2 regions of the Methylomonas rapida genome follow, and region 1 is predicted to be linked to the other one. Evidence: riboswitches for the same ligand, from Rfam matches in the RefSeq annotation. Region 1 holds a riboswitch; the other holds the start of a gene.
The links. A riboswitch is a leader RNA that binds a small molecule or an ion and turns the genes downstream of it on or off. The one in region 1 is predicted to bind cyclic di-GMP.
Positions count from the first base shown of each region.

Region 1 (4,386 bases):
TCCAGCACATTGTGCCCTCCGACAGGCACCAGACTACCGCCCACAAAGGCCACATCGGCCGCCGCATAGAGCATTTTCAATTCGCCCATGCTATCGGCGATGTAAACATCGGTAACCTCGGAAACAGGCAGCGACTCACTGCGCATTACGGCATCAAGCCCCTGATCCGCGCATAATTGCTCTACCTGCCGGAACCGCTCCGGATGCCTTGGCGCAATCAGCAACAGCAACTCGGGAATACGCTGCTTTAACCGTTGATAAACCGGCAATAATAGCGACTCCTCGCCGTGATGGGTACTGGCCGCAATCCAGACAAAGCGGCCAGCGAAAAGCTGCCGTCGCATTGCCCGGCCAGCCGCAAGCAAGCTATCGTCTATCGCCAGATCGAACTTGAGGTTGCCCAGCACCGTTACCCGCTCAGGCATCGCGCCTATCTCGATGAATCGCCTCTTGTCTTCTTCGGTTTGCGTGGCGATTTGATCAACACACGCCAGGGCGGGCTTAATCAACCAGGAGATCTTTTGATAAGCAGGCGCAGAACGCGCCGACAAACGCGCATTGATCACAAACAGCGGAACTTCCTGCTCGGCGCACATCGCAAATAAATTGGGCCAGATTTCCTTTTCCATGAAGATAGCCATTTTGGGACGAAAATGCGCAAAAAAACGCACTAGAACCGCAGGCAAATCATAGGGCAGATACACATGTTCAACTCGATCCGCCAGAACCGCGCGTACTCTAGCCGAACCCGTGGGGGTCGTAGTCGTGACCAAAAAGCGTTGACCAGGATGCTCCGATTGCAGCAAACCGATCAACGAAAATGCGGCCTCGGCCTCTCCCACCGAAACGCAATGAAACCAAACCACATTCCTTACCGGCGTTGACGCATAAAACCCCAGACGCTCACGCCAGCGCCGGCGATAATCCACTGCCTTGACGCCTCGCCAATACAGCCGCAACAAAACAAAAGGCAAAGCACAGTAAAAAATTAACGTATAGATATGTCGCATGTTCTCGTAACTTAAGCCTGGGCCGACAGTACCTCAACGGCCATTTTGCGTGTAATCATGCCATATCACGCGACACAAATGGGACTGATTGCTTGAATTTTGCCGCCAAGTCGAATAGGGATAACGGTGGTTAGGGGGTATTGGTGACCCGACCGCAATGACGTTTGACCGCCTTAATACCGAAGAAATGTCATTACGAATAGTCTTTGAAAAAAGCAAAGATTGCTCAGGACTAACGGAGGGGGAATAAATCCGCGAACACTTGGCGCGGCCAAGCGATTCTCGCGTGCCAATTAAACGAGTAAATCAATAAAGAAGCCATCCGTGGCAGTCATCCTGACCTATCCTAAATTTCCCTGCACTGAAAAACTCAACGGATTTTCAGCGACTTTTAAAACATTTTATGCAGCAACGGCTGTTTTGCGACGACCGAAGCCGACCAGACCGGCGATCGCGCTACCGAATAACCAGACGGCCCCCGGAACCGGCACCGGCGCAGAGGTAATGCTTAACGCATATCCATCAACACCGGAATTCCAGCGCGAGAAACCAACCCCACCCAAGTAGATCGAATACACTTTGCCGGCTTCCGCCAAAAAGGTATATCCGTTTATTGAATCGACGTTATCGGAGTAACCGATATTGGTCAGACCGGTGGTGCCGAATGGATTGTCTTTAGTGAAAGGATTCGACGCATTATTCCAGGCGCCGTGATGGCTATAGTTGCCTGTGTTGGTGTCCATGCCTTCGAATACCGTGACGCCAAAGCGGCTAAATAAGCCATTCACCGTTGAAAGATTCAACGTGACGTTTTGGGTGACCAGAGATTTAATTAAACCTATATCCGTTTGATGCTTCCAGCCAGTTGGACCGGTCGTTGTTAGATTTCCATCCTTGTCCGTCCCATTATCATTCCACGCACCACCACCTGTATCGATTTCCGCGGCAAAACCATAATGTTCCAAGGCATTGGCTGAAGATACTTCCAGGCTATCTCCGGCGCCGTGAATGGTTGCCGCCCAGTTCAGATGAGAGCTTCCAGTGTAGCCAAAAGGCAGCGCACCACCTGAAGTACCCAACCAAGGCACCAGCGAACCTTTGTTACCTTGACTTTCAGGGCCTGTAGCGACGGCATCAGCGTCAGTACCATCGTAAACACGCGTCCAACCGTCGGTCTGAGTCGCAGCGACTGTCGTGAAAGTGTTGTACATCACATGCGCGGAAGCCGTTGAAGCACTTGCAGAAAGAACCGCGCCCGCAATTGCCAATGCCAATTTTGTTTTAGTCATAATTTTTCCTTTCCTAACTTTTGTTTAAACGTGCATCCCCAAGCAGGCGAACACACTCGCACCTCTCAACTCCGAGAGAGCAACCCGGCCATCTTGTTAGGCGCAAGATCCGTGGTTTTCCGAGCCCGCCTCACGACGGGGGTGGCAAAAACATAAAGCCCCAATATTTTTTGACACAGCCTTAAACTCGTCCCAATCAGGCCAGCACAAAAACGATGGGCACCTTTTATTCATTCTGATTACCAGCTCCCGACGATGTCCAGGCGTACAACGTTGTAATCCATGTCTGTCAGCTGCAATCATAATTTAGCAAAAGCGATGCCAATCATGAAAACCCTGGAATACCCCGCATCAGAATCATCGACCAAACGGGCTTTTTGGCAGAATTAGGTGATTCCACTCAGTTTATTGTGTGAAATCGCTCACTTTGTGACGAAGACCAGCGCCATCCACCCACATCCCACACAAACTGACAGCCAAACTTTCGGCGACACACATAATGCCTAACCTAAAGACAGTAATGTGTTACAATATAACATCCCAATCACTGTTTGCTTCACTTCCCATGAGAAGAGCTACCGTCTTTCTGCTATCACTTCATCCCGTCACCATCCTCGCCGATCAAGCTCTTGCGCCAGACCTGGAACTGGAATCGGTGATCGTTACGGCTCCTTTAGCAGTGAAACTCTCGGAAAGCGCCGCACCGGTAACGGTTTTGAGCGGCGACGAGTTGCGCATGAAAACCGGCCACAGCATCGGCGAGACACTTAAAAACGAACTGGGCATCAGCAGCCAGTCGTTCGGCCCCGGTGTCGGTACGCCGGTGATTCGTGGACAGGCCGGGCCTCGCGTACGGGTACTGAACAATGGCATCGGCGCCAACGACATGTCCGCGATCAGCCCGGACCATGCCACCAGCGTCGAGCCCCTATTGGCCGACCGTATCGAGGTGTTGCGCGGGCCGGCGACGCTATTGTACGGAAGCGGCGCCATCGGTGGCGTGGTGAATGTCATCGATAGCCGCATTCCAGGCCAGATGCCCGATAAAGCCTTGGGCGGCGCGTTGGAACAGCGTTTCGACTCCACCAGCGACGAAACCAGCACTGCGCTGAGAATCGACGGCGGCCAAGGCAACCTGGCCTACCACCTGGACGGTTTTTACCGCCATCGCGACAATCTGGATATCGGCGGCCGGGCGATCGATACCGCCAAAGTGGCCATTACCGATCCGTCGCTGGAAATCGTCGACAATCCCGAAGGTTATCTGGAGAACACCGGCGCCGAAGCCATCAGCGGCTCGGCCGGTTTATCCTGGATCGATGATTTCGGCTTTGCCGGCGCGTCCATCAACAACATCAACAACAACTACGGCATTGCCCCGGATGGTACCGGCGAAGAAATCGTGCAAATCGCCATGCGGCAGAATAAATACGATTTCAAGAGCGAACTGGATAACCCGTTTAAATTCGCCAAAGCCCTACGCACCCGGCTGGGCTATACCGATTACCAGCACACCGAAATCGCCAATGGCGAAATGGGCGCGCTGTTTACCAATAAAACCTACGAAGGCCGCATCGAGCTCGAACATCAAGACATCGGGCCGTTCCGTGGCGTGGTCGGCTTTCAGGCGCAATCCAGCGATTTTCAAGGCCTGCATTACCACACGCACCACCACGATGAGCATGAGGATGATCACGCGCACGAGGAAGAAGATCATGATGAACATGACGAGCACGATGGCGAACATGAAGGCCCATTGGTGGAAAACATCGTGCCGCGCTCGGACGTGCAGAGTTACGGCGTGTTTGCCGTGGAATCTTTTGACGCCGGCCCTGTGACCTACCAATTCGGCACCCGCGTCGAACAGACCGACATCCGCCCGGACGGCATGCAAAGCTTCAGCTATACGCCGGTTAGCGCCTCGGTGTCGGCCTTATGGAAACTCGACGGCAGCAACAGCTTGAATGTGGCCGTGACCCGCTCGTCGCGCGCGCCGCAGGTACAAGAGTTATTGTCCGACGGCTTTCACCACGCCACCCGCAGCTGGGAACGCGGCGACACCTCGTTAAAGGAAGAAACCTCTTACA
Region 1 is NZ_CP113517.1:941,531-945,916, reverse strand. It holds gene waaA (lipid IV(A) 3-deoxy-D-manno-octulosonic acid transferase) at 1-1,010, opposite strand, end outside; gene NM686_RS04505 (hypothetical protein) at 1,412-2,299, opposite strand; cyclic di-GMP riboswitch class I at 2,375-2,455, opposite strand; gene NM686_RS04500 (TonB-dependent receptor) at 2,865-4,386, shown strand, end outside.

Region 2 (4,386 bases), 670 kb from region 1:
GCCCAGGTGATTGCCCATGATGGCTTCGTAGACTTGTACCTGATCCTGTGACGTGATCAGGTCGTAATGCGGCTCGAAAACGCCTTCTTGCTCGTCGGCATCCACACCTTCTATGCTGCCGTCGGCATTGACCTTGCCGGATTCCCACACCGCCTGATTCTGTTCATTCAGTACGACGACATGTAAGTGCGCGCGTCTGGACGGATAAGCGCTCGGCAGCTTGTGGCCGGTAGTGCTATTGATTTGCAACGTGAAATCCAGCGTGCCTGCGGTTGACTGCTGATCGATGACGCTCACCGTGGCGGCACTTTTCAGCATCGTGTCGGTTTTGGCGATGGTTTCGGCAAAGTTGTTGGACAACACGCCGAGCTGGGTTTTGTTGTTGTTCAATATGTCCAGCATCAACTTGTTCGCGCCCACCAAGTCATGAATCGCGAAGTTGTTGCGCTGCACGCTGTACCAGGGCGGCCGGGTGGTGATGATCACGCCGTCGGTTCGGCTCATATGGCAGCCTTGGCAACTTTTCTGATTGACGTAGCTGCTGTGCTCCCACTCCATGTAGGGCGTTTGTTCCGGAAACTCGCTTTCCGGCGTCGTGCTCAACACCTTGCCGTCTTCATCGACGTAAGGCGTTTTCAGGTTATGGCAGGATGCGCAAAGCTTGGACTCCTTGATATGCGCGCTATAGACCGGTGTGTAGCCGGTGTTGTTGATCATCGGATTGGCGAAAATCGCGGTGTCGCCGGGACCGCCGAATGGGCCATAGATGGTCTTGGTGGTATTGATGTTGAAATTGCCAGACATCGCCGGCAATGTGCCCAAGGTGCTTGAGTTCGGAATTTGGTGGCATAAGGTGCAGCTTACACCGTCCATCGCGGCGTCATGCCTGGGATGCCCTGCAGTCAGGATGCCGCCGTCGAAAAGCGTTTGCGTGGCCAGCGAGCCGTCTTTCTTGGCCTCGTAACTGGCCATCGGCGCATGGCATTTGCTGCATTTGTCGTTGATCAGCGCTTCCAGTTGCGGATGCTTGGCGATTTCGCTGCGCACCTTGGCGCGCCAGAAAGGATCGCGGGCCGAATTGGCCATCATGCTCGATGACCAGTCGGTGACGATAGACACATCGGCGCCGTTTTTGTCCTTGATGCCGTTATGGCAAAGAGCGCAATTTTGCGAGCCGGAAAAATGCGTCGTGGTAAATGCTGGGTTGCCGCCGGATGCCGGCGGCGCGACAAAGGTCCCGGCGACTACGACCGATACTGGCAACAAAGTCGCCAATGTCAGCATGATTATTTTTAGGGTTTTCATGACAGGTCTCGAATAGAGGGGAGAGCCGAACCTCCTGTTCCGCTCCGCCCTGCATTGATTTTTAAGCGAGGCTACGCTTACGGCGGCCGATGCCAACAAAGCCCAGCAAGGCGCTACCGAACAACCAGACAGCGCCAGGTAGCGGTACCGCCGTGACGTTGCCGATCAGATTCAGGGTCAGTTGATAGTTTTGACGCGTGCTGCCCGCGCCGAAATCCGCATCGGACAGGTTCAGCAGGTATTGCGCGCTGAAACTGCCAGCGTTGGCTGTCAGCAAATTGGCGATGAAGCTTTGGCTGCCACCCTGGGCCAGGTCGGCAAATGCCGACAGGCCGGTATCGAATGCCCCGGCATCGCCGCTGGCGATGACGCTATCCAGGTCCAGGCCGATACGGTCGGCATTGGCCAGGTTGAACAACCTAAAATTCAAGGACGCGGTGCTGTTTTGCGCAACATTGCCGAAATCCAGGGTCAGGCTGGTGGTTTCGGCGTCGGTGTCGAAAGAAGCCAAGGCGTGCAGCAAGTAGCTGTAGCTGGCCTGTAAGGTACCGGACCAATCGACGGTATACGTCGCGGATGAGCCGCTGGCCTGGCCCTTATAACTGGATTGGGTGACCGTGGCCGACAGACTGGGTAGCGTCAAAGTCGCGTCGACGCTGCCTGTGCCCGCATAGGCGTCCAGGTTGCTGCTGTCCACGCTGGCAGTGCCATGAGTCGCGGTGGCTTCTGACGTGGATGGCCCCCAGTTGCATGAGATATTTCCGGTTTTACCCATCGCCAATGAGCAGGAGCCGCCCTCCAGGGAAATCGCGGGAGCCAACGGGATCTGGGCGCCGGCTGCGACCAGGGCGGCGGAACTGGCGCCGCTTCCACTCACGGTTTTGCCTTCACCGTTGCCCTTATAACCGGAACCGGAAATGGATTGCGTGCGGTTGGAGTTCAGTTGCAGATCGACGCCGGTCAAAACCCCCATGGCGGCGTTGAACCGGGCTACCGACACGGTGGCCGCGCTTGCGCCGTCGTTGGTATTGGTTAGCGATTTCGGGCCGCTGGCATAGGGATCGTTTGGATAATCCTGCGCGGCCGTAACCGAAGCAGAGCCAGTGAAGTTGATCGGTCCGCTGGTCGTGGTCAAGGCGGCCTGAGAGATACCGCTTGCCCCCAGTAAGAGCGCAATGGCTGTCAATTGAAAATGTACTTGCATGAAATTTAGTCCGTTATGTTGTAGTGAATGCATTCCGTGATACGCGGCCTGGGCCGCCCCTCCTATCACATGAGGGCAATCCGGCTGTCTTGATCGTCGGCAAGACCCGTGACTTTCCGAGCCTCGTTTCGCAACGAGGTTGGCGATAAGTGAAAGCATTCAGGTCAGCAAGGATTTTTCATCACCCTGCCGACTTGCGATGCGTAGTCACTCCTAACAATATTCAAATGTTGTAATACTGTTACTTTTTGAATAATCAAAATTTGTGCCACTTGCTCATCTCCATGTCATCAATTGCCTACAGCGGGACGGAATGTTTTCCGGTAGCGAAGCGTGCAGTGCGGCTTCGGCGAATTACGGGATATGACCTATTCCGGTTGTGGGATATGCCGGATGTGGCGTATCGGGTTATCCGCTGTCGATTCTGGGCGTCAGTGGTAAGAACAATCGAACGGCCAGGGCGCCGGGTGGCCGCATCTGGGTAGGCAGGCGACATTTATGCGCTGCGTTGGAGGAAAATTTTGCCGGGGCTTGGTGATTCGCAGTCTAGGCTTGCTGGCTAAAGTTATGTAAGTGCTGGCATTTCGACTATAATCCGGCCCCGTTTGCATGGTTTTGGCCCTGCTGATTCCCAACTGCTTTCTAAATAGCAACTACCCGATCAATATGCTGATTTTTTTCTATACGCCGATTCGGCGCGGAGTATGCCGATATGGACATTGAACTACTGATTAAATCCCTGATTTTGGGCGTGGTCGAAGGTTTGACCGAGTTTTTGCCGGTTTCCAGTACCGGTCATTTGATTCTGGCGGGCGATCTGCTGGACTTTAACGACGAAAAGGCCAAGCTGTTCACCATCGTGATTCAGGTTGGCGCCATCCTGGCGATTTGCTGGGAATACCGCGTCAAGATCGGCTCGGTACTGGCGGGCTTGACCAGCGAGCCGCGGGCACAAAAATTCGTGCTGAACCTGGCCATTGCCTTCATGCCGCTGGCATCGCTGGGCTTGTTGTTCGGCAAGCATTTGAAAGCCTTATTGTTCAAACCCATTCCAGTGGCACTGGCATTCATCGTCGGCGCGCTGGTGATCATCTGGGCGGAAAAGCGGGAGCATAAAGTCCGCGTGCATGAGGTGGAGGACCTGAGCATGCTGGATGCGCTGAAGCTCGGTATCGCGCAAGCCTTTGCGCTGATTCCGGGCACGTCGCGTTCCGGCTCGACCATCATCGGCGGCCTGTTGTTCGGCTTGTCGCGCAAGGCGGCGACCGAATTCTCGTTTTTCCTGGCCATACCCACGCTGATTGTCGCCAGCTTGTACGATTTGTACAAACACCGCGACTTATTGCATCTCGACAGCGATGCCGCCTCGTTCGCGGTCGGTTTGATGGCGGCCTTCGTCAGCGCGCTGGTCGCGGTGAAAGGATTGCTGCGTTATATCAGCCATCACGATTTCATCATTTTCGCCTGGTATCGCATTCTGTTCGGCCTGGGCGTGATTGCCACGTCCTATAGCGGCCTGGTGCAGTGGACCGTCGATTGATTTGATCGCGGTATCGTGTCGCGCGTTTCCCCCATTTGTTGATTTTTTGAAAGGTAATTTATGGCTTTGCCACTGTTGATGATATTTCTGGGCTTGATTATTTTGGTCTGGAGCGCCGATTTGTTTGTCGAGGGCGCGGCCGCGATCGCCGATCATTTAGGGATGTCGCCGATACTGATCGGCATGGTGGTCGTGGGTTTCGGTACGTCGGCGCCGGAACTGTCGGTTTCCGCGCTCTCCGCATTGGAAGGCAGCCCCGGTATCGCCCTCGGCAATGCCTATGGCTCCAATATCACCAATATCGCGCTGATCTTGGGCGTCACGGCGGTGATCAGCC
Region 2 is NZ_CP113517.1:275,381-279,766, reverse strand. It holds gene NM686_RS01280 (thrombospondin type 3 repeat-containing protein) at 1-1,305, opposite strand, end outside; gene NM686_RS01275 (choice-of-anchor E domain-containing protein) at 1,367-2,509, opposite strand; cyclic di-GMP riboswitch class I at 2,581-2,663, opposite strand; gene NM686_RS01270 (undecaprenyl-diphosphate phosphatase) at 3,222-4,049, shown strand; gene NM686_RS01265 (calcium/sodium antiporter) at 4,110-4,386, shown strand, end outside.
Region 2: it holds a riboswitch for cyclic di-GMP, as region 1 does, so the genes downstream of both, NM686_RS01275 (choice-of-anchor E domain-containing protein) here and NM686_RS04505 (hypothetical protein) in region 1, are expected to answer to the same signal.